DNA from 4 places in the Desulfitibacter alkalitolerans DSM 16504 genome. Region 4 is predicted to be linked to each of the others. Evidence: riboswitches for the same ligand, from Rfam matches in the RefSeq annotation. Region 4 holds a riboswitch; each other region holds the start of a gene.
The links. A riboswitch is a leader RNA that binds a small molecule or an ion and turns the genes downstream of it on or off. The one in region 4 is predicted to bind cyclic di-GMP.
Positions count from the first base shown of each region.

Region 1: it holds a riboswitch for cyclic di-GMP, as region 4 does, so the genes downstream of both, K364_RS24800 (hypothetical protein) here and flgB (flagellar basal body rod protein FlgB) in region 4, are expected to answer to the same signal.
Region 2: it holds a riboswitch for cyclic di-GMP, as region 4 does, so the genes downstream of both, K364_RS24815 (hypothetical protein) here and flgB (flagellar basal body rod protein FlgB) in region 4, are expected to answer to the same signal.
Region 3: it holds a riboswitch for cyclic di-GMP, as region 4 does, so the genes downstream of both, K364_RS25590 (TasA family protein) here and flgB (flagellar basal body rod protein FlgB) in region 4, are expected to answer to the same signal.

Region 1 covers NZ_KK211104.1:164,630-170,451, reverse strand. Annotated here, with positions in the region: gene K364_RS0118940 (C39 family peptidase) at 1-444, shown strand, start outside; gene K364_RS0118935 (hypothetical protein) at 564-1,100, shown strand; cyclic di-GMP riboswitch class I at 1,471-1,554, shown strand; gene K364_RS24800 (hypothetical protein) at 1,956-2,459, shown strand; gene K364_RS26835 (hypothetical protein) at 2,771-2,944, shown strand; gene K364_RS0118915 (hypothetical protein) at 3,165-3,596, shown strand; gene tnpA (IS200/IS605 family transposase) at 3,800-4,123, shown strand; gene K364_RS0118895 (transposase) at 5,234-5,575, shown strand; gene K364_RS24795 (transposase) at 5,532-5,822, shown strand, end outside.
Region 2 covers NZ_KK211104.1:171,960-177,781, reverse strand. Annotated here, with positions in the region: gene K364_RS0118995 (IS481 family transposase) at 1-158, opposite strand, end outside; gene K364_RS26840 (hypothetical protein) at 315-917, opposite strand; gene K364_RS0118985 (hypothetical protein) at 983-1,690, shown strand; gene K364_RS0118980 (TolB-like translocation protein) at 1,928-3,061, shown strand; cyclic di-GMP riboswitch class I at 3,341-3,424, shown strand; gene K364_RS24815 (hypothetical protein) at 3,608-4,111, shown strand; gene K364_RS24810 (sensor histidine kinase) at 4,104-5,003, shown strand; gene K364_RS24805 (accessory gene regulator ArgB-like protein) at 4,966-5,619, shown strand; gene K364_RS26415 (cyclic lactone autoinducer peptide) at 5,612-5,746, shown strand; gene K364_RS0118950 (LytR/AlgR family response regulator transcription factor) at 5,761-5,822, shown strand, end outside.
Region 3 covers NZ_KK211100.1:891,101-896,922, reverse strand. Annotated here, with positions in the region: gene K364_RS0110160 (AfsR/SARP family transcriptional regulator) at 1-295, shown strand, start outside; gene K364_RS23580 (hypothetical protein) at 557-823, shown strand; gene K364_RS25595 (ICP22 family protein) at 843-2,312, shown strand; gene K364_RS0110145 (signal peptidase I) at 2,324-3,001, shown strand; cyclic di-GMP riboswitch class I at 3,111-3,200, shown strand; gene K364_RS25590 (TasA family protein) at 3,254-4,009, shown strand; gene K364_RS0110135 (TasA family protein) at 4,116-5,378, shown strand; gene K364_RS0110130 (hypothetical protein) at 5,645-5,822, shown strand, end outside.
Region 4 covers NZ_KK211100.1:349,709-355,530, forward strand. Annotated here, with positions in the region: gene fliF (flagellar basal-body MS-ring/collar protein FliF) at 1-1,321, opposite strand, end outside; gene fliE (flagellar hook-basal body complex protein FliE) at 1,390-1,686, opposite strand; gene flgC (flagellar basal body rod protein FlgC) at 1,695-2,123, opposite strand; gene flgB (flagellar basal body rod protein FlgB) at 2,126-2,536, opposite strand; cyclic di-GMP riboswitch class I at 2,766-2,853, opposite strand; gene K364_RS0107430 (hypothetical protein) at 2,952-3,368, opposite strand; gene K364_RS0107435 (hypothetical protein) at 3,439-3,969, opposite strand; gene K364_RS0107440 (glutaredoxin domain-containing protein) at 4,105-4,362, shown strand; gene K364_RS0107445 (HD-GYP domain-containing protein) at 4,505-5,749, opposite strand; gene K364_RS26610 (flagellar basal body-associated FliL family protein) at 5,787-5,822, opposite strand, start outside.

The DNA of each region.
Region 1 (5,822 bases), on a different contig from region 4:
AGGGGTCAAACTTTGGGAGATGCAGGCTGTATTGTCACATCTTTTGCTATGAATATGAGATCATATGGTAGACAAACTGACCCCAAAAGAGCTAACATTGATATGGGTGATTCCTCTAACCCGTTTGTCTGGAACGATGCACCAAATAAAGCTGGATGGGGATTAGTATATCTTGATACTTTAGAATGGGATGCATCTAGAGAGGTTTTTTATAATATAGCTCTAAATGCATTATTGGATGGCGTGCCTGTAATTGTAGGTTATAAACAAGCCACTAGTGATAGATCACATTATGTTTTAGTAAACTACTTATATGGAACAGGATACAATCTAAGTGATTATTGGGTGACAGACCCTGATTCTAGCAGTTCAAGCCTAATACGGTTAAGTACTTTAATAGGGGATAGACCTCTAAGGAATGTAGCGGTTTATCCACCTAAATAATATGTTATAATGTAGATAGGTTGCTAAAGCAATGCATTTTCATGGGGGGTGCAGCTATCAAAATAATTATTACCTTGTTAATAATGCTATTTCTGTCTATAGGGTGCTCCTATAACGCAATGGATGAACAAAAATACAAAAATACCACAATGGCAAAAAAAGACTTAAAAGAACAATTAAATGATGATCATTCTAATAAAGGAACAAGCATAAATGAAGTTAATGATACTCTGGACAGAGATAAAACATTGAATAATGGAACTGAAAGAAAAGTTATTGAAATTTCGACTTCGTACTATAACCCAACTTATAATTTCTGGATAGATATACCAACCATATGGGAAGATGCTTATGAAATAGTTGAAAAAGATTCTAAGGTAGAATTTTACTTTATTGTATGTGGAGATATTAAGGTTAAAAACTTTACAATTTATGCATGGACACATGAGGAATTTGAAGACTTGTTGGAAACAATGGGTTCAGACAGATTCTTCATTGAACAAGAGGTGTTAGGCAAGAATAGAGATTATGGTTTCCACATGATAGCTGAGATTTCTTTAGATGCTCTGATAGAATCTGAAGAGTGTATACAGGAATGGAGAAAGTTGGGTACCATTAATTTTTATGAAATGAGAGAATTGATTCGTTTAGAGTAATAAATTTAAATCCTTGCAGGTTCTACAGCCGTCAAGGATTTTTTTTGGAACTAACTTAAAATACAAGAAATTTTAACATTAAAAACGAAGTTTTGGACATAATAACTAGGATTTTGACATGGCAGAATGAAATGACTTTAAGAACCATATATCCCAGATTATATATGTTTGATAATAATGGAGTCAAAATTAGAAAAGATAAAATATTTGCTAGACTTCCATTATGTATCAAGAGTGATTATGTTTTTTAAGTGTCAGTGAAGCTCAAAAAACGGAAAGTTTCAAACTAAAGGGTAAGGTTGAATTTTAAAAATTTAGCAAAAATGGAACTTTTAAAGATTTGTTACGTCTAATAAAATAATACAATATTGAAAATTAGTGGCAAAGCCATTGAAAGATGGTGACGCAAAGCCATGGGTCTAAAGCTAAAAGCCATGACTGCCAGGTTGCAAAGTCAAAAAGCTGTTCAACAGGATTACCTGGGACAGCTTTTTTGTATTTTTGGACTAACCTAAATTACAAGAAAACGAAGTTTTTGACATTAAAAACGAGGTTTTAGACATTAAAAGTGAGGAACTTGACATGGAAGATAGTATTAAACGTTAATTTATGGTAGGTTTAAATCAATAACTTTGGGCAGACAACATGGTTTTTTAAAAAAATATTCCCGGGCAAATAGTGGCACCCTGGAAAGACCCATTTGCCCGGGAGTACACCCTCCTTTACCAAAGACAAGCTATCCCAGCCTGAAGTAAAGGAGAGATTACAGGTTAGGGGAGTGGTTATTTATGGGGGTTTATATATCTATTAAACTATTGAAATGAAAGGAGCATTAAATAGGAGGTGAAATATACAATGAATAAAGGAAAAAATACCATATTATTAACTGTTGTTATTCTTCTTGTTACTATATTAGGTTATTTTAGCATTAGCTACGCTATGGTACACGATGTATTTTTTCAAAAAAATTACAAAATAGATGAAACAGGCCAACTTATTTGTGCCAAAACTAATGAAATAATAACTGAAGAAAACTTTGATCCTTCCAAAGTTTACAGAGTTAATGAATATGGGCAGACCTATGGTTCCTCTCTTTTTGCAGTTTCTTTTGAAACTGAGCCTGACTTAATTCTTGCAAAAGGCATTGATGGCACATTAGGTTATGTTTATGCCACCGATTTATATGGAGAAGAACCAAAAAATCCTGAGGAGGCTCTCGCCATGCAGAAAGCAAATGCTGGTAAAGATCGAGTGATCCCGCTATATGCTTCTGATGGCAAAACTATAATAGCAGAATTCATAATGTATGCAATCGATATAGATGAGATTAATTTAATTACAGCAGAAGAAAAACATTAAAATATGAAGTACACACCAATCAGGAGAAATTCAGAGCAAAAGGCTGGAAAGAACAAAAGATGAGAAAATCGACATGGAAAACGAGATTTAGACATGAAAAGCGAGGAACTTGACATGGAAGATAGTATTAAAAGTTAATTTATGGTAGGTTTAAATCAATAACTTTGGGCAGACAACATGGTTTTAAAAAAATATTCCCGGGCAAATAGTGGCAACCTGGAAAGCTCCCTTTGCCCGGGAGTACACCCTCCTTTACCAAAGACAAAGGTGAGGTTTAAGATTTAGGGGTTGGCTGGATTGATGAAACAGAAATGATAGACTATCCTAGTGTTGGAGTAGATTATGTAAAATACGACCCAGAACCAAATGTTTACTATGATGTTCAACCTTGGTCATACTATGTATCCGCAAGAGTAAAAGTAGATTTGTCTAGAGGAAATGATGAGTGGTCCGTATATGTAGATTTTAAAGAAGAAGGGATTTAATACTTAGAAGCTAATCATTTTGCCTGCATACCAAGGGTTATATATATTCCCCTTGGTATGTAATTAAATTTTATAAATTAGGAATCATATATTTTTTATTTAAAATAGGGTAGAAACACTTAATTGCTTAATTAACGTTATCTTTGAAAGTGCTTAGATAGTTTTTATTGTTTTTTAAATAAAAACTGTGATATTTTATGTTTAAGGGGGTTAATGTAGAATGCATAGAACTTCGTATGCTATTTTATTTTTTCTTGTTAGCATAGTACTATTAGCTGGCTGCAGCTCAAAGGAATATATTTACCAAAATAATAGGTTTTATGGTGAAGGCCAATACTGGCAAGCAGAATATATAATTGAAAGCAAGAAAGATCCAGAAGATGGCAGTTTTAAAGAAAGCAAGTTTGAGTTTATAGTCATATATAAAGGAGATGTGTCTGAATTAAAATCAGTAGAGCAATTGCAAATGACCATTATAAATGACATTGATGAAGAAATATCCAAAATAATAAACTTTACGGATCCTCCAGATAAAAAGGTCTTCAGAATGTCTGGAGGCTCAAGTGGATCATATATTAGTGAAGATGATATATTTGAGGTAAATGTGGTTTGGGGTGATTTTGAAGAAAAATTCGAGATATTTCACAACTAAATTAAGTTATGCAAAAGCGGTTATTCCACCAATCTGGCTGGAACAGCCCTTTTTAGTGTTAAGGAGCACTGTAAAAAGGAAATGAGAGAATTGATTCGTTAGAGCTTTAGCTTTGAGAAGAAAAGTAGAAAAATCTACCTCCATTTGATAAAATAGTGCAGGTTTCGTCAGCCGCACTACAATAAAGGGAGGTAGATATCCGAATGGATACAGAAAGTTTATCACACACGCAGTGGAATTGTAAATATCACATAGTATTTGCACCTAAGTACAGAAGACAGGTGATATATGGAAAGATTAAAACTGCAATACCACCAAAAATGAGTATATCTAGTTTCATGGGTTATCTTAAGGGTAAAAGCTCACTCATGATATTCGACAGACATACAAATCTGAAGTATAAGTGTGGCAACAGGCATTTCTGGTGCAGAGGCTATTATGTGAATACAGTTGGCAGAAACAAAAAGGCAATAGAGCAGTATATCCGAAAGCAATTACAAGAGGATATAGCGTCAGAACAGATGTAATAATTTTAGAAGTATAAAAAGTCTTTATAATTGGGTTAAAATAAAAGAATATATTGAAAGAGGTGAGATACATATGACTTTTGGAATGCCTGAATGGATTATTACTATTATACTTGTATTTTTTGTGCTTTCTATTATTTGGTTTGTTTTTTTAAAAAAGAATTAGTCTTATGCTTATTTATGTAATACTATTTGCCTTAGGAGGTATGATGAATATTAAAAAGTATAATGTACACATAAAACCAGACAAAATTTTCTAAAACCTAAGTGAACCTGATATAATACAAGACAGGAAACTGTCAGTCGCAGCCTATAACCTCACTTATCTAACCGGTGAAAGTCCGGTCGTGACGATTTCCCATTCGGTCACGTAGTTATATCCAACTCTCGCTTAAGGTGACTTGGCGGGGGAAAGCTTGGAAGTAAACGCTCTGACTGCTCAATTAAGGGTAGGACTGACACAGAGAGCTAGCAATTTCTGGGGCCGTAGCATAAAGCGAAAACTGCTGCATCGAAAACGTCCCCTGCATGAAGTCAGTGGCAGGGAGTTGAGGGCGTCGAGTCTCACTGACGTAGACGAAGACTGGTAAGATTCTGGAAGTAATGGGAAGGTGCACAGAGTCTGCCCTCCGGTGTACGGGTTGCGGCACCAGAAAAAGGATAAGTGGGCAAAGTAGGGAAGGTCTCGGAACCAGCCAAGACAGTTCCGTATGGCAAAGACCGGGCATATAACCGAGAACCGGGAAATTGTTCGGAGGATTCGAGATTGGCAGATGAGGGCGTATTAAGCAATGACGGTGAGCGACAACATAACGACACCAGAGTCAAGGCCCTCTGGACTGAACGGCCTCTACAACAGCGAAACCTTGAAAGAGGGAGTTAACTAGCACAGAGGCGAAGGCACAGGTAAACCAAAAGAGAACTGCAGGTATACGGGAACTGCGTTTAAGTGTAGTGCACTTGCGGGAAGACCTTGTTGACCGACGGGCGTTCAGTTTGAAGCCGGATTGTGGGAAAACCCGATGTCCGGAATTTTAGAGAGGATCCAGGAAACAGGGCTTACGAGTCACTGCGCCTGGGTTCTACTCGGTGAAAGAAGGTTCGCATACAATGGTGAAAAGAAGAACATTTTCAGCAGAATTCAAAACTAAGCTTGTACTAGAATTACTCCGAGAAGAAAAGCAGCTCGGTGAGATTGCTCAAGAGCATGACATCAGTCCAAATCAGCTAAGAAACTGGAAAAAAGAGTTTCTGGAGAATGCACCAAAGGTCTTTTCAGAGAGCAGCCAAGAAAAAGAACTGCGTGTTAGAGAAAAAGCAATGGACGAACAACTACATGGACTAATGGCAAAAGTCGGTCAGCTCACAATTGAGAATGACTGGCTGAAAAAAAAATCTAAAGAAGTGTTTGGCTCCGAATGGGAGACTAAATCTGGTTTCAAAAGACGATAAGCTGTCAGTGACCAGACAATGCGAATTGCTCGAAGTTAACAGGACCAGTGTATATTACACACCTGTAGAACCTGACCGTGACTTTGAAAATTTGGTTAAGAACAGGCTTGACTATTGGCATACAAAGATGCCATATATGGGGGTCAGGAAACTCCGGGACAAGCTGCAAAAAATAGATAAAATTCCCGTCGGACGCAGGCTAATCAAACGATACATGGAAGAGATGGGCATATATGCGATGTGCCCA
Region 2 (5,822 bases), on a different contig from region 4:
GGTGAGTATTTTCTGGCACCATAATAGGGCATATCAATGGGTTTTTCGGTAACAGTAGAGTAATAGGATTTGTTGTTTGAAACTTGTCCATTGAGCACTGGGCTTATCAGGGAAAATCTTTTTAAAGCTATTGCATTTCTGGTATTTTCATCAAGCACTTGTTAAGGCCTCCTTTAAATGAGCTTTAGGAAGCCGTGACCGGTCAAGGCTCTATACTAATATTACCAAGTATGTTAGCCCAAGCATAGGAAAATGAAGTGTTGGAAGACATTTTTCTAACCAGGTCTTAAAATATGCTTTTTTTAATGCTATAATTATTTGCAAAGAGTAAGGAAAGTTTTGTTGGTTGTTTCGTAAAATTTTTGTGAGAAGGAGTTCTCTTGGTCGGGGTCATCCTTCATCATAACCACTAACTTCTTTGCTCTTTCTTTTGCTGAAAGGGTAGCTTTTGGTAGCTCTAGCCCAGGATTTAGTTGGCGTAATCCGGTCTGGATTAGGCTTAAGTTCTGCATAAACCTTTTCATGTAGTGGTACACAAGCTGTCTTGAAAGATTTAGACCATCATTTATACTATTAAGCTTATCTAGGCAGGCCTTTAGCGTTCCTCTACGCAAAAAGGCTTTTTCTATGTACAAAAGGATTTCCTTTAACCCATGAACAAATCTTGGTAGGCAAAAGCTTGGCAAGTATGATATGGTATGGCCGCAGAGGGGGCAGATATAGCGCCTGATAAAGATTTTATCCCTGAAGATATTAGTAATCAAATGCCTTTGATAAAATCCATGCTTCTTAAACTTTACTACCTTATTACAATCTTGGTTGTGACACCTCCTAAAAGGTGGTAGAGGAAATGGATAATCTTTCCCTTTTTTGACGTATTCCTCTATACCTTCTATTACTGTAAAAAATATTTGCATGTAAAATCACTCTCCTATGCAAAATATTTTACAATAAACAATCCTACTGTAAAGTGAAAATATTTTTGCACTTTCCAGTAGGATTACTCTTTTGTGTCACCTATTTTAATGTGATAATATTAGGCCGAATTTCCCATATTAATTTGATAAGCTACAATTGGGTAAAATTTGATGTTTCTGATATTCAAAAAGTTGCAGATGGAAAATTTCCTGGTGTTGATAAGGATTCAGGAAAAGCCCTTCTCCGAGCTTACTATCTGGAAGGTATACGTGACAAGTATCATAAGATTGGAGACATTAAACCCCTTTTTATGATTAATAAGGAAACGAATGAATTTGTTGTAGGATTTCTACACAAGGATGATACAGTGACACTTGTAAGTGTTAAAGATTATTTAAATCAAGATGATTTTTATATAACCCCCAGCTATGATGCCAGCTTTAATATTTGGGGGGCTAGTTTTCTAAATGAAGGTTTAATATGGGATGAAAGTATGTATACAATCGTAGCTGATGGTTTCAGCTTAACAGATGCAGATAAACTTGACAGAATAATAGTTACTCTTGATATTTATGTGAACGGAGGAAGAAAAGATTATACAAGCAAAACAGCATATAATGATTACTATGTTTCTTTAAGCAATACCTATGGGCACCCTCAACCTATAGGTGATGATGGTCACCTATGGGAATTGATATGTAGTCATTGGGGAATTTTAGGGGAAGAAATAGGCTACAACAGTAGCGGAGATATCCTCTATATAAGCAATTAAGAATCTAATAAGAAGAGCATCACAACGATGCTCTTCTTATTATAAAAGCAGCTAAAGTACTTAGTGGGTTCTCGCTGTTCGGCTTTTTTAAACCAAATTTGAGCATTAAATTTTTCAGCACAATATTTTAAACATTTAAATTTTCACACAGTTTATTAAAATTTAGTAAAAATGTTGTATTATATAGTTAATCATTATTATTCAATTAGTTAGCCATTTTATAAGGAGAAAAGCTTGATGATTAAAAAAATTTTCTTACTTTTATTAATTGCAAGTGTACTCTTAATTGTTAGTTGTGATACTTCAAAAGTAGGTGATAGTACACCTAGTAACCTGGCAGATTTACCAATAGAAAATAAAGCATCCAACAGTATAATACAAAGCATATCCCACAAAGCTCATAACGGTTTTACAATAAAAGAATTAACAACCCATGACCCAAAGGAGTATTTAATGGGTAATATAAGCTTTGTTAATCTGGTGGATGAAACAGTATTTATCGGATTCACAAGTCTTAATCAACCTGAGGTAACAATATTGGGATATAATCTAGAAACAAACTCACAAAAGGAGATTTATAATGGATTGGGCTCAATTCATTTTCATTCAGGAATAAAAATAATTAATGATGAAGAGTTGGCAATTCAACTCATTAACAGGATATTATTTATAAATAGGTATACCTTAGAAATCATTAGTGAAACGGTACTAGATGAAATTTGGGAGTATGACCTTTCTTATGATGGAACTAAGATTGCTTACGTTCAAGAAGGTGATTTATATATATCAAATTTGGATCTTTCAGATTCAAAATTACTGGTTAATGGTGTAATGTGTACTGACCCTAATAGCGACTTTTATGGATTTTACACAAAGTTTCCATTGCATCCAAGATGGTCTCATAATAACAAGCTCTTACTATATATCAAAGAGGGTTATGAAGGAGCCGATGGAATCGGAATATTAGATTTAGATAGTGCCACGCAGAGATCTATAAAGTTTGAAAACATGCTCTTCAGTCCATCATATGCTGAATGGTTTTTTCATGATAAACAAATTCTATGTTCCCAGATGCGTGGTGAAAGAAATGCCATTTTAGTTGATCTAGCAAATAATGAGCTAGTTTCCATAGAACAAATCAGCTGGTCTGGGGACTATATACCAAGTCCCAAGGAAAACAAGTTTGTCTATATTAAAGACCCTTTACAGTTGTATATGTTTAACATGGATACCAGAGATAATTTTCCCATTACTCAAGCTTTGGAGGCAATTCATAATTTCACATGGAGTCCTGATGGAAAATATATTGTTGTCCATGCAAATGTTGGAATTTTGCTAATCGAAGTCAATAAAATATTAAAACGAGAATAAAATGGCGAAGGGTTCATTTAGAGTCAAAATTAGAAAAGATAAAATATTTCCTAGACTTCCAATATGTATCAAGAGTTATGAGGATTATGTTTTTTAAGTGTCAGTGAAGCCCAAAAAGCGAAAAGTTTTAAACCAAAGGGTAAGGTTCAATTTTAAGAGCACTGTAAAAAGTTGTCGCAGTCTCCTCATAGTATAAGGCATTATTAGGACAAAAAATAAAAATTTAGCAAAAATGGAACTTTTAAAGTTTTGTTACGTCTAATAAAATAATACAATATTGAAAATTAGTGGCAAAGCCATTGAAAGATGGTGACGCAAAGCCATGGGTCTAAAGCTAAAAGCCATGACTGCCAGGTTGCAAAGTCAAAAAGCTGTTCAACAGGATTACCTGGGACAGCTTTTTTGTATTTTTGGACTAACCTAAAATACAAGAAAACGAAGTTTTTGACATTAAAAGCGAAGTTTTAGACATTAAAAACGAGGAATTAGACATGACAAAAAGGAAAGGCTTGAGGTATATCAAAATATCTAAAAGGGGGAGATAAAATGGATAGGATGCCATTAGTTGCAGTATTTTTTATATCTATACCTGAAGAAATCATGCTTACAGCTCTTGGACTGCTGCTATTTGGAATTAAACCACCACTTAAGAAGCTGATCTTTATTGGAGTAATACAAGCAATCATATCATATCTTGTTAGAATGCTGCCAATTGTTTTCGGGGTTCATACCTTGCTGCAGGGCCTATTATTTACAGTAGTTATCTGGTTAATATTAAAAATTCCCTTTAGAGTAGCACTGGCAGCCATGCTGGTAAGCATATCAATCTATACGGTAATAGATGCAACCATTGTACCAATACTTTTAGAAACTACTGGCATTTCCCTGGAAACTATTTTGGCTAGTGCAAAACTTAGAATTCTCTTCTTTTTGCCCCAGGGGGCAGCCATGCTGCTGATAGTACTTCTTGTTTATTATTTTGATTTTAAATTAATAGACTATAATAATACCATTAAATACCATAATTATGAGGAAGGTAAAGATGGATAAAATTCATAGAACACTTTCTATAATTCTCATTATTACAATTCAACTTATCATACTAGCCCTCTTAAATCTTAGCAATTACATTTCAGGACAAGGAGCATTTGCAACAGGTACATTAAGCAGCTTTATGTTTCCCATGAACATTTTGCTGGGAATACTGGCTATAGCCTCAATTGTACTGGTGCGCCGAATAATGGAATCTACAGAAGAAGAGGTAAGAAAACAAGTGCAGCTTGAAAATATTGAAAATCTTGAAAGCTTAATTAATACCATGAGGAGCCAAAGGCATAGCTTCAACCACGAACTGCAAACTGTTTATGGACTTCTAGCAGTAGAAGAATATGCAGAAGCAAAAAAGTATCTAGAGAGGACCATGTCAGAAATAGCTGTAACCAATAACCTTATTAGACTAGATGACCCTGGAGTAAGTGCTCTATTACATGTCAAAAGCAGCCAAATGGAAAGTCTGGGCATCAAATTCGAAATAAGCATAAAATCCAGATTAAAAAATCTTCCTCTAAAAACTCATGAGATTAATCTTATCCTGTCAAACCTTTTGGATAATGCAATGGAAGCCTTATCAATGGGAACTTCACAGGAACCTACCATAATCCTGGACTTGACCATGTGTCAAAACAATTGTGTTTTATCAGTTACTAATAACGGACCTGGCGTTGACACTAGTATAAAGAATAAGCTCTTTTTGCCTGGCTTTACTACAAAAGTTAAAAATAAGGGGATGGGGCTTTATATTGTCAAAGACATTATAGAAAAGCACAATGGCAAAATAGTTGTTAACTCAGATAGCCACTGGACCACCTTTGTAATAAAAATACCTATAGATGGGAGGCACCATCATGAACCTTCGCCTTTTCTCACAAAAGCTGGCCTATAGTCTTGGAAATAAACTTTATTATGACCAAGATAATGTAGATGTATTAAGATATGGTTTTGAAGTTATAATAACAGGTTTATTAAAAATGTTTATTCTTTTTTCACTGGCATTTCTACTGGGTATTCTTCCCCATGTTTTAGTTATTTTTGTCACATCAGGAGTTTATCGCTTGCTATCTGGTGGAGTGCATTGTGCAACTTATGGTCGGTGCCTGCTGTTTGGTCTGGTAATTTTCCTGGGCATGGGAAAGCTTGCCCAAAGCTTGACCTTTACAAGCTTTGTAACCATTATTCCCATACTGGCTTGTATTACTCTTATTAGCTTGTTTATCAGTTTGAAATGGGCTCCTGCTGAGACTAAGAATAAACCCCTTTCTCTTCAAGAAAAATCCAAACTAAAAAAACTCACCTTGATATGGATCTTTATATGGGCAATTCTAATAACCACCTGTCTCTTAATATTTCCGTTGAGCCAGATAAGCTCACTTGTAATGGCCAGTATGCTCGCCCATATAACCCAGGCCCTTAGCCTTACCCCCACAGGATACAGGGTTGTAGGCTTTATAGATAAATTAATGGGCAGTATCTTTAAAGAAAGGAGGGAGGCAAATGTTTAGTAAAATAGGCAAAGTGATTTTAATACAATGTGCTGCTGCGGTAATGCTTGTTGCAGGCTGGGCAGTACAACCAGCCAGTTTAGTAACCTGGTATCAGCCTGAAGTTCCAAAAATGCTTAGGAAGTAGAGTGAGGTTTTCAGATGAGGGTATTAATAGTTGAAGATGATCCTAAAATGAGACTCATCCTAAAAAAGAGTTTAGC
Region 3 (5,822 bases), 540 kb from region 4:
AACCTTATCCATGCCCGACTATACCCTGCCGCCAAAAGGCATGCTGAAAAATGGTGCTGAAGAATTAAGGCAGGTACTTTTATCAAGTCTTCGTAAAGGTGATGTAGTTACGGAGTGGAATGAAGCACAGTTTTTATTAAGCCTGCCTGGACTGAACGTTCAGCAGGCCCATAAGGCTTTGGATAGAATACAAAATAGATTTATGTCAGCAAGAAAGAATATAAATTTAGTTTTGCAGAGAAAAATAGAAGAGGTACTGCCCTCCAGTAATTTTTTTGAAACTAGACCAGGTTAACAGGAATTATATTTTTACTTCATTAAGATTAAAGAGGCCTTCGGGCTTCTTTTTCTTTATGCTGTTATGCAAACCAGCATGTATCCAAGAAATAACTTATAAATAACCAATAAATAACTCCAAAAAAACCATCATATAACTCCAAAAGAACAGTCATATAACTACCAGGTGTTAAATTTATAGTAACTTAAATTTACAGCTTGCCAATACAATTTACTATATAAAAAACCTGATGTTAACACCTTGCTAGGGGGCTAGAATATGTTTCATTCTGATGTCAACAAGTATACATGCAAAATGGGAGGCTCCACTTTTCTCATTAGAATACACTTCAAGCAAAACAGCAACTGGCAGGGGACAATTCAATGGCTGGAGATGAACAAGACCATTCCCTTTAGAAGTGTCTTGGAATTAATATTTCTTCTTAATGAAGCAGTTGAGCAAACCCCATCTGCAAGCGGGGAACTGGACTTTCGTTCCTGGAATAATATAGAACTTGAGAATAGTTACTCAGATGACAATAAATAGCAAAGTGAGGAATTAGGCCATGAGAAAAACAAAACTCGAGAAACGACTGGAAGCGCATAGAAAAAGGGAAGAGACAATGAGAGTTATTAAGGCTACCTTCAAAGGGACACTGAAAAATACATCAGTTTTTGTTATGACAGCGGCACTAATCGCATATCCACTACATTTTCCAAAGACCAGTGCATACTTCACCTCACCAAAAATTCAATCAAATACCATACAGTTTGTTTTTGAAACCCTGAAAATTAATGTATCTGTTCAATTTATTCTCGGCTCATTCTTTGCTCACTTGAATTTTCCAGGATATAACGTAAATGATATTGACTTGACAATAGTAGAACTCAGCTTTAACGGCAAAACAACTTATGCCAAGACCTGGTGGGTTGAGGAGGATAAGATAGTAGTTGAGTTTGAATGGGACGAAGTAGAAAAATGGCTTGAAGAGTTGGGTCCTGAGGAAAGCAATCCATACTTTGAGATTTCTGGAGAAGGCATATATCAGGGAACAAGGTTTTTGTTTAATGGGTCAAACATAGTTCCCTACACTATAGAAGAGCAGGAATTGATTTTATTTATAGAAGGCCCAGACTATATTGAAGTGAATGAAGATGGTGCTGCAGAGCGATACACTGTGGTTGACCAGGAAGGCAATGAGGTTTCTGGAATTGAATGGGCAATTAAAGACCAGATAGATGGAATAACAATCAGCCAAAATGGAGTAGTTACATTGATAAATACCATTTCAGCTGAGGAGTTTATCATAGTTGCATTGCTTATGGAAGAAGGTATTGAAAAGGCAATAGCTGAAAAAACCGTTCAGATTGATATAGTAATGGAAGAATTGTTAGAAGAACCAGAATTATTAGAAGAACCAGTTGAGGAAGAAGAACTAGATGAGGAGTTAATAGACCCAGATCAATTAATTAGAGATGAAGACGGTGAAGAAGTAACAGACGATGGAGAAGGCACAGACGATGGAGAAGTAACAGACGATGGAGAAGGCACAGACGATGGAGAAGGCACAGACGATGGAGAAGTAACAGACGATGGAGAAGGCACAGACGATGGAGAAGTAACAGACGATGGAGAAGGCACAGACGATGGAGAAGTAACAGACGATGGAGAAGGCACAGACGATGGAGAAGTAACAGACGATGGAGAAGTAACAGACGATGAAGAAGTAACAGACGATGGAGAAGTAACAGACGATGGAGAAGGCACAGACGATGGAGAAGTAACAGACGATGGAGAAGTAACAGACGATGGAGAAGTAACAGACGATGGAGAAGGCATAGATGGTGAAGAAGTAACAGACGATGGAGAAGGCGCAGACGGTGGAGAAGGCACAGACGGTGAAGAACGCACAGACGGTGAAGAAGGCACAGACGATGAAGAAGGCACAGACGATGGAGAAGGCATAGACGATGGAGAAGGCATAGATGGTGAAGAAGGCATAGATGGTGAAGAAGAGCCATATAAGCAGACATAAGGGGTGAACTCATGGAAGATAAAAGCAGCATTACACAAATAGCAGAAGAAAATGACCTGATAAAAAATGAGGATGTGAACAATGAAGATAAAAAACCAAAGAAGCTTTGGAAATCAATCTTCAATATAATAGGCAATACGATATTTGTGATTTCTCTTATTCTCATAGGCTTTCTGGTCTTTTCAATGGTGCAGAGCAAGATTTCCGGAGGGCCTCCCACAATAGCAGGGCATCAAATGTATATTGTTGCCGGTGGCAGTATGAGTCCGTCCTTTGAGGCCGGCAGCCTGTCCATTGTAGAGATGGTTGAACCTATTAATTTAGGTGTGGGTGACATTATTACCTATAGAGACAACAATAATGTTGGAATTACCACTCACAGGGTCATGGAAATACACAATGAAAGCGGCAGCCTTAGTTTTACTACTCGAGGAGATGCCAATGATGTTAACGACCCTCATCCTGTACTTGCGGAGAATATTATTGGCAGGGTAAGCTTTACTATTCCCTATATAGGGCTTCTAATGAACTTTGGTCAGTCAAAGACGGGCTTGCTAACCCTGGTGATTATTCCAGGAATACTTCTCATCATATTTGAACTTCGAAATCTCATGAAGTATGCAGCGCAGGCTGAAAAGGAAAAAACCAGTAAAAAAGCCCAAAATACTTTGACCAGCAAAGATACATAATTAAAGGTCTAGGCATCTATGAGATGGCATTTAATATCTGGGTTTTATGAAGGGATGTGATAGTGGAGGAAGATTAAAGAACGTATTATTTAAATTGTCGGCATTTGTACGATGAAAAAGGCAAACTCGTCGAAAGGCGGGGACGCAAAGTCATAGGGCCTTTCTTATATATATGTAGAATGGCAGCCTGACCGCCATTATTAGGAGATGGAGTATTAAAAAAACCAATTTCTAAAAAATGGAGGGAAAGAAATGATTAAAAGTAGAATGTTAGTTAGTATGTTGGTAATTGCTTTAGCGGCTGCTCTTATTGGTGGTGCAACAATGGCGTGGTTTACAGACACAGATACTGCAGGAGAAACTACATTTACAGCCGGCACATTAATTGTGGATGTTAGTAAGGGTTTAACTGCATTTAACAATTTGCTTCCAAATGCATCCAAGCACGGCAACATGAACCCTGGTGATGTTTATGATGAAATAGAAATTATTATTGAAAACGATGGAACCAAGAACTTTGCATGGTTTGGCAACTGGACAGCTACTGCGGTAGATGAAACAAAAACTGACGTTTTATTAGATGCAATCTACATTAAAACCATGAAAATGGAATTTTTAAGGCCTGATGCAACTGCGTGGGAGCCTGCAGATCAGTTTATTACTAACGGCGTTGGCTCTGGACTTTACCCAGGTTGGTATAATACTCTGGCAGCCGGCAGCACATTCGGTGTAGTATCACTTCGCAGCTGGATAGACAATAATGGCATGGGATCTACTCCCTTTGAACACATGGGTGCTTTAAGACCTGGTTACAAGTACAAGTTAACTGTTCAGTTTGGTTTCCACCACCTTGCTGACAATAACTATCAGGGTGATGTAGCCAGTCCAATAAACGTTGGATTTGCTGTAGAAGCACATCAGGTAAATGTGGACGCTCTTAATGCATTCCAGCCAAACTTTGGTACTTGGCATTACAACTGGTTAATGGATCAACTAGCCAAGCAATAGTGTAGGAAATAAACATAGCCCTGTAATTTAAAAATAGGGGATGGTGTGGGGACCATATGGCTTCCCGCACCTACTCCCTAATGTAAGCAAGAAGGGAGGGAAACTAGTGAATGCAAGAAAAGCAATACTAATGGCAGTAATAGTGATAGTACTGGCTGCAGCCATGGTTGGTGGAGCAACAATGGCCTGGTTTACAGATAGTGCTAGTTCAGGAGATGTAGAGTTTACAGCTGGCACTTTACGCATCGATGCCAATACTGCATACTTTTATGGCGTTGAGTATAAAAATCCTGAAAACCAGCGTGGAACCCTTTACGAGATTTTTGTAGACGATGATAATGATACCGTTAGCTACAGCAAATTGTATGACTCGACCAGGACAGCTTTAAATGCCCTTGCATATGATAGGAAAAACAAGCGTCTATATTATGCCGATGGAAACGGGAACCTTTTTTATTATGACTTTAACACAGGTCAAGGTGACAAATCCGCTGGTAAGCTTTTCCCAGCCAACACAAAGATTTTTAACGCTGCTTTTGGCCTTGGATACTACTGGTTTGTCAAAGAAGGAAGCGATGATCTCTACAAGGTAAGCTTCAACTCTAATGGAAGTATCGCCCAGGTAGTCCTGGCCCATGAGAATTTCACTGGTAATCCTAATAGACGTTTTGGTTTTGGTGATATTTCCATGGATATGAGGGATGGGATTATATACGGCAGTACAACAGGTCCCGGCAGTTCTAATAGATTGTTTTTCTCATATAATGTCTATACTCAGGATTATATAGAATATGCAGGAAATGCAAACAGTTTGCAAATCGCCTTTGGTGCAAATGGTGTGCTTTATGGAACAGTGACCAGAGATTATGATTGGTATAGAGTGGACACATCAACCGGTACGAGGACTTTCTTCTATAAGAGTGATCTTATGTTCGGAGATTTAGCATCTAACCATCAAAACAACTGGAACCCTGGAGATTGTGAATTAGTAAATTATGAATTTAAAAACATAGGTACCAAGAATATGGTCTTTAGATTTACCCCCAGTATTGAATGGAGTGGCAATTTAGACCTCAGCAACATTGACATAGAACTATGTGACAATTCTAATGATTGGGTCAGGTTTGGAGATACATTCTATTATGTGGGTGCTCCTCTTGCTCCAGGAGAAAATGCAGCTCTTTGCCTAAAGGTGTGCCTCAGTGGACCAGATACAGACAACGAGTATCAGGGTGCAACATTAACCCTTGGGGGAGAAGTGGAAGCAGTACAATCTTCCAACAATGCTCCATATTATCAGTGGAATCTTGGAGACAGTGGCAATCCAACGCAATTACAGCAGCTTTATGACTATTTACTTCCACAATAACCACTAGAGATAACAACAAAAAAACATGTATTTAGAGTATTTAATTTGAGGAATCCAGGATGCATCTTAAATAACAGATGCGTCCTGTATCCCACATTGTTAAAAATGACAACAACCCCTATGGGATTATATAAATTAAGTTAATAGTGTTTTGTATGAGTTCATATTATAGGTTTATTGGTTATAAAGATAAGTAGAAATTTTTATTGTACTGTTAGAGCTGTTTTCCTTAATACAAGAATAGCTATAAGGAAGGATGAAAATCCATGGAAAAAAGGAATCTATTAATAAGTTTATTGACCATAAGTATTATAGGTTTAATAATTGCTGGTTCTTCTCTTGCCTATTTTACAGACAAAGATAAGAATCCTGAAGTTATCTTTGTTCTTGGGAATGTTCAGATACAATCTATGACAGCTGAAGAAGTCAATCCAGCAAGTGTAT
Region 4 (5,822 bases):
GTAATATAAATCCCAAAATTATTGCTAAGGCCTTAAAACCCCAGCTTATATATATTTTAATTTGTTCCTCTTTCTTTTCTTGTAAGGCCATCATAGCCATCTGAGCTTCGGATTCCTGCAATGCTCTTTTATCAAACTCCATGCTCATTACTGCAATCTGGTCTCCCCTCTCTGGATTAAACCCTATTGCTGCAGCTACAACTTGTCGAATTGATTCAACCATTTCATCTGTTAGTGTACCGTCAATAGCTACAGCAGTTGATAGAGAAACAAGCCTTCCCGGAGCATAGACTACTGTCTCTTGAAGCTGATCTAGTTCATAGTTGGTTATTCTTTCGGAAATACTGCTACCACTATCCCCACTCTCTAATTCAGGATATATGGTGCCTAAATCCTGAAGATTATCCTGGCCTACAACCCCACCTTGCGTACGATTGACATGCTGCTCATCAATAGTTTGTTCACTTCGAATGTGGGATTGTCCGAATTCAATTCTTGTAACCTCCCGATGATCATAATCCAGGTCGGCATTGACCATGGTAACTGACTTACCACTGCCCAGCATTTGTTGTAAAAGAGCCTGAACTCTCTGCTCTAAATCCTTTTCGAACTTTCTTTTTTGTTCAAACTGTTTACCCTGGGAAACTATTATACCTCCCCCATCATCAAAAAGACCCTCGCTTAAAATAACACCCTGGGTATCAATAACGTGAACATTTTTGGGGTCCAGCTTATCCACACTTCCGGCAACCAAGTTTATAATTGCCATTACCTGATCCGGACGCAGGCTAGACATTGGAGCAAGCTTAACTACTATAGAGGCAGTAGCCTGCCCCTGTTCCTTTATAAATAAACTCTGCTCAGGAATAACTAAATGGACCCTGGCTTGTTCAACTGCTTCAAGCTGGATAATTGTTCGTCTAAGCTCTTCCTGTAATGCTCTTTGATAATTAAGCTGTCTTTCAAAATCAGTAATTCCCAGTTTACTCTGGTCAAATAATTCAAAGCCAGTACCTCCAGAAGCAAATACACCCGAGGCAGCAAGCTGCAGTCGCAGATCATAAACCTGATTTGCAGGAACCAAGATAGCAGTGCCTTGATTAGCTAGTTTGTATGGGAGACCCATCTCTTGAAGCCTGGCAACAACTTCTCCTGCTGCATTAGGTTCCATGCCCGTAAAAAGCTCAGCATACTCAACCTTTGTGAACCACTGTACAAAAAAAACAGCAGAAAGAAGCACTGCCACGGTCATAACAATCAAGATGGTCCTTTGATTCTTGGTCAAGGCTTCCCACTTTTCCCTAATAACTGATAAATTCATTTGCCATCTCAACCCCCACCAATTCTACATTACTAACGAATAAATATAATACAATGAAATAAAAATTACTAAATTTGCATTTTGCTTAACTCTTGGTAAGCCTCAACAAGTTTATTTCTAATCTGCAGGGTAAGCTGCATTGCAATCTCTGCCTTTTCAGTTGCTATCATAACCTGATGCAGCTCCACATCATCACCTACTATCATTTTTTTCGTTAAGTTATCAGCCTCTATTTGGAGTTCATTTGCTTTATTAAGGCTGTTTTTTAAAAAAGCTGAAAAGCTATCTTGCGATTCTTTAGATTTAATGTTTTCTGCCATGCGAGGCAGATTTAGAGGTTGTACCTGAAATAGTGATACTCTCATTTAATCCCTTAGCCCCTTCCTATTTCCAAGGCCTTTAAAGCCATAGTTTTAGTAGCATTTAAAACCGTAACATTGGCCTCATATGCTCTAGTTGCTGTTATCATATCAGCCATCTCTACTGCTAAATCAACATTGGGCATTGCAACAAATCCCTTTTCATTTGCATCTGGGTGACTGGGATTATAGACCATTCGCGGCGGAGACTGATCTCTAACAATTGCCGCAGCTTCTACACCCTTATTTATAAATTTCCTGCCATTATTAGTCATTTCTCTAACTAACTTTTCTTTAAAAACTACTGCTCTTTTTTGATATGGCCCACCATCAGAAGTTCTAGTGGTACTTGCATTTGCAATATTGTTGGCTACAACATCTAATCTGAGTCTTTCGGCTGTAAGTCCACTTGCACTTGTGTTTAAGGTATTAAACAATTTCATGCTTACCTTCTCCCTTCAGAAATTGTATGCTTCAGTATGCCTATTCTTTTATTCAACTGGGATATAAGGCTATTATAATATATTGAATTTGCGGCCATTTTGGTCATTTCCTGATCCAAGTCAACATTATTATTATCAGGTCTCATGCTTTGGGAATCATTTTGAAGAACTCTTGGTTTAATTTCTAAAAGGGCAGGATATTTATGAATATGTTCAGGATGGGTCCTTGTCAAACCAACACTACCAGACTTTTTTAATGCAACCCTTAACTCATTTTCAAAGCTAACCTCTTTCCTCTTATAACCTGGTGTGTTAACATTGGCAATATTGTTAGCTATGGCACTCTGCCTGACTGAAGAACCATCCAGGGCTTTTTGCAAGGCAATCATAACATCACTTCTTAACACATTCATAAAGGCCTCCTATAAAGCAGTTAGCAAACTGCAAAGTGTTAATCTAAACACTAAAAACCATTTATACCCAATAAGATAGATTCAACAGAATAACCAAATATCCTGCAAAATTTGACATGTTTTTTGTAAAAAATCGGCATTTAAAAAATGCTAATTACTGACAACTGTTCTACAAAAATAATAAACCTAATCAGCCATGACTCCAGCAGGCAGCTTAGGTTTAATAACCAATTGCAACCTGGCAGTCCTAGCTATCAAGAAGCCTTAGACCCATGGCTTTGCGTCACCATTTTTCAATGGTTTTGCCCATATATTTTGCTATAATAAGACAATATTCTATATTAAGTCTAATTTTCCTGCTAAGTCCTCCCACTTTTTGTAAAAAAATAAAAGCAGCTTATTCAGCCACTTCCTTTTATAATGACTCGTGTATTTTATCAACCCTATCCTTGTTGCCATCTATCTTGGTTTTAAGCAGATCTACATTGTCATAGGTAATCTGTTTGCCTTTTTCCAGATTAAATCGCAAATTATTGATTTCAGTTAAAATACCAAATAGACTGCTGTTGGGTATTTTATCAACAACCTGTTTGTCAAACTTTTCTATTCCCAGCAGTTTTACAATCTTCTCTTTTATTTCTTCAGATTGCTTTCCCAGCTGCTCTCTCAATTCTATATAATCATTAATTTCTTTTAATAACTGGTTCAACTCATTCCATTTTTCTTTCTGTATAAGCTCCTGCTGTTTAGTTAAAGCCTGGTTTATTTGCTTTAAAAGGTCATTTTGTATATATAAGCTCTGTAAATACTTATGTAAAACATTATTAAGCATACAACTGCTGACCCCCTCATTGTGCAGCATAAGACTCCACCTCAACCCACAATTAAAGCGTAAATTCATATTATATATTCTGTTCCCACTTGTCAAGCTTTTCCATGATTAAACCATATGTTTTTTGAGAAACTTCTGGCAAACCTCCCAAGAGTTCCTCCACTTGTCTAAAGCCTTCTTTTATAGCAGCTTTTAATTCATCAAGCTTTGATTTATCCCCTCCGCTAATAGCAACAGCAAACTCAACAATTCGATTGCTCACAGCCTCTGCCCCTAATGGCCCATCGTCAGCAATAAGCCTAGCAGCATCATTTCTTAGGCTTTCTTCTTCAGCAGCCTTTATCTGCCCATCTCCTCTTCCTTGGCCGCGTATTAACTCCGATACTATCCGTCTTAAGGTTTCGTAAGCCTTTTCACTTTCATTTTTTAACCTCTGTATAGACACCTGATCATACTTTGCAGGCTTTCCATAAGTAATATTTTCTTTGTTGGATGGAATGTAACCGTCCCCTTTTTCTAGCTTTTTGTTTACTTCCTTTTTTTCGTCCCTTTGCTTTTTTAACAAATAGTTCTCAGCCGGACTGAATGCTTGGATTTTCATTGGGCACACCCCCTTCACCCTATATATCGGCTGAACATTCCAATACTTTAGCGGTTTTACTGGAACAAAGGTGCAATTTGTGCTACAATTCATTGAAAACACCTTTCTAATATATAAGGATATGGAGGATAAGCTATGCAAAGCATTACAATTTACAGCACCATGAACTGCCCTTATTGTGTTGCAGCAAAGAACCTATGTATTAATAAGGGATTGGATTATAAGGAAATCGATTTGACTAATGACCCTGATGAGCTTGCTAGAATTAAGGAACAAACTGGGATGCTGACAGTTCCACAGATCTTCATAGGTGAGGAGTTCATAGGAGGATATACTGAATTAAGACAGCTAAATGATGCAGGTGAGCTGGATAAAAAACTCCTCAAGGATTGACACAGTTAAAGGTGCCCGAGGCACCTTTATTTAGTCTATTATAGATATTACTGCACCTTATACTCACCACTAATACAATCTGCTGTAACAAAAACCTATCTTTTTCTTCTAAAAAGGTTCAATTCTTTTTAATATATGCTTCTTAGCTGTGCAGCAGGGGGAGAACCTCGATTATATGTAAATTCCTTTCCTTGGCCAGATTAATAAAGACATTTTCTGTTTTAACAAGGGGTCTTGATATAAATTCTGTACTACTTACAAGAATTACAGATGCCTTTTCACCATTGCTTAGAATAACGTTATTTCCAATATAGCTGCTGGCTACATTATAAAGAAATGGCCGCAGATAGGTTATGTCAAACTGTCCTATACAATCATTTTCAAGATAATTCAAAATTGTAAAAGGGCATTCTTTTTTCGCATAAGGGCGGTCTGCAACCATTGCAGAATAAACATCAGCAATGGCCACAATTTTTCCAAATACACTTATCTTCCCACCATTTATGCCCATTGGATATCCTGTACCATCGTATCTTTCATGATGCATTAATACCCCAAGAACAACTTCTATTTCTAGATCAGTTATATTCTTTAATATTTCATATCCGTATTGACTATGCTTTTTAACCAGACTGTATTCTTGTGATGTTAATGAACCCGGTTTATCCAACAGATGCTTATCTATTTTTGATTTTCCTATATCGTGTAGGACACCTGTTTTGGCTAACAGGGAAACGGACCTGTCATCTAGCCCAACCCATTTGCCCAGCAATGAGGCTAACAAGGCAACATTTAAGGAATGGGCATATAGATAATCATCTTTGCTGATGGTTTTTTCAAGTATTTCAAGGGGCAAATTGGTGTTGGCCTGTTCAGCTATAGACCCAGTTATTTCCTCTACATATTTCACGTCTAAGGGGTTTCCAGACCCTACCTCTTGAATCAGCTTCTTAATTTTATTTTTATCAACCACATACCCATTATCAACATATCTATGTATTAGGGTTTCGGTCTCTATAAGCTCATTACTGGAAGCCTGATTTTTATAGACTAATACTTCCTCAAAATTTAGCTTCTGCAGCACATCTATGAAATGATCAGTTAACACACTGCCCTTGGAAATGAGTTCTGTCCCATATGCCGACACAATATCCATAGCTAAAACCATTCCAGGAATTAAATCCTTTACGCTAATATACTCAGTATTTCTTTCCGCTCCAACCATGAAATACTCTCCTTCGCCATTTAATATCATATAGCTGATTATGCCGTTTTCTTGAATTTCATTTTCTAACGCGATTTTTTCCTGGGGACTCAAGATATCTCCATTATTGTAAAAGGTTATTAAGTCTTCAAGCAAGTCATTATTTATTATAAAATCATCCATATTAGCACATACCTCCTTTTACTAAGAACCCCTCCCTTTAGTTAATCAATATTTCCTGAAAATAAACCCCTGT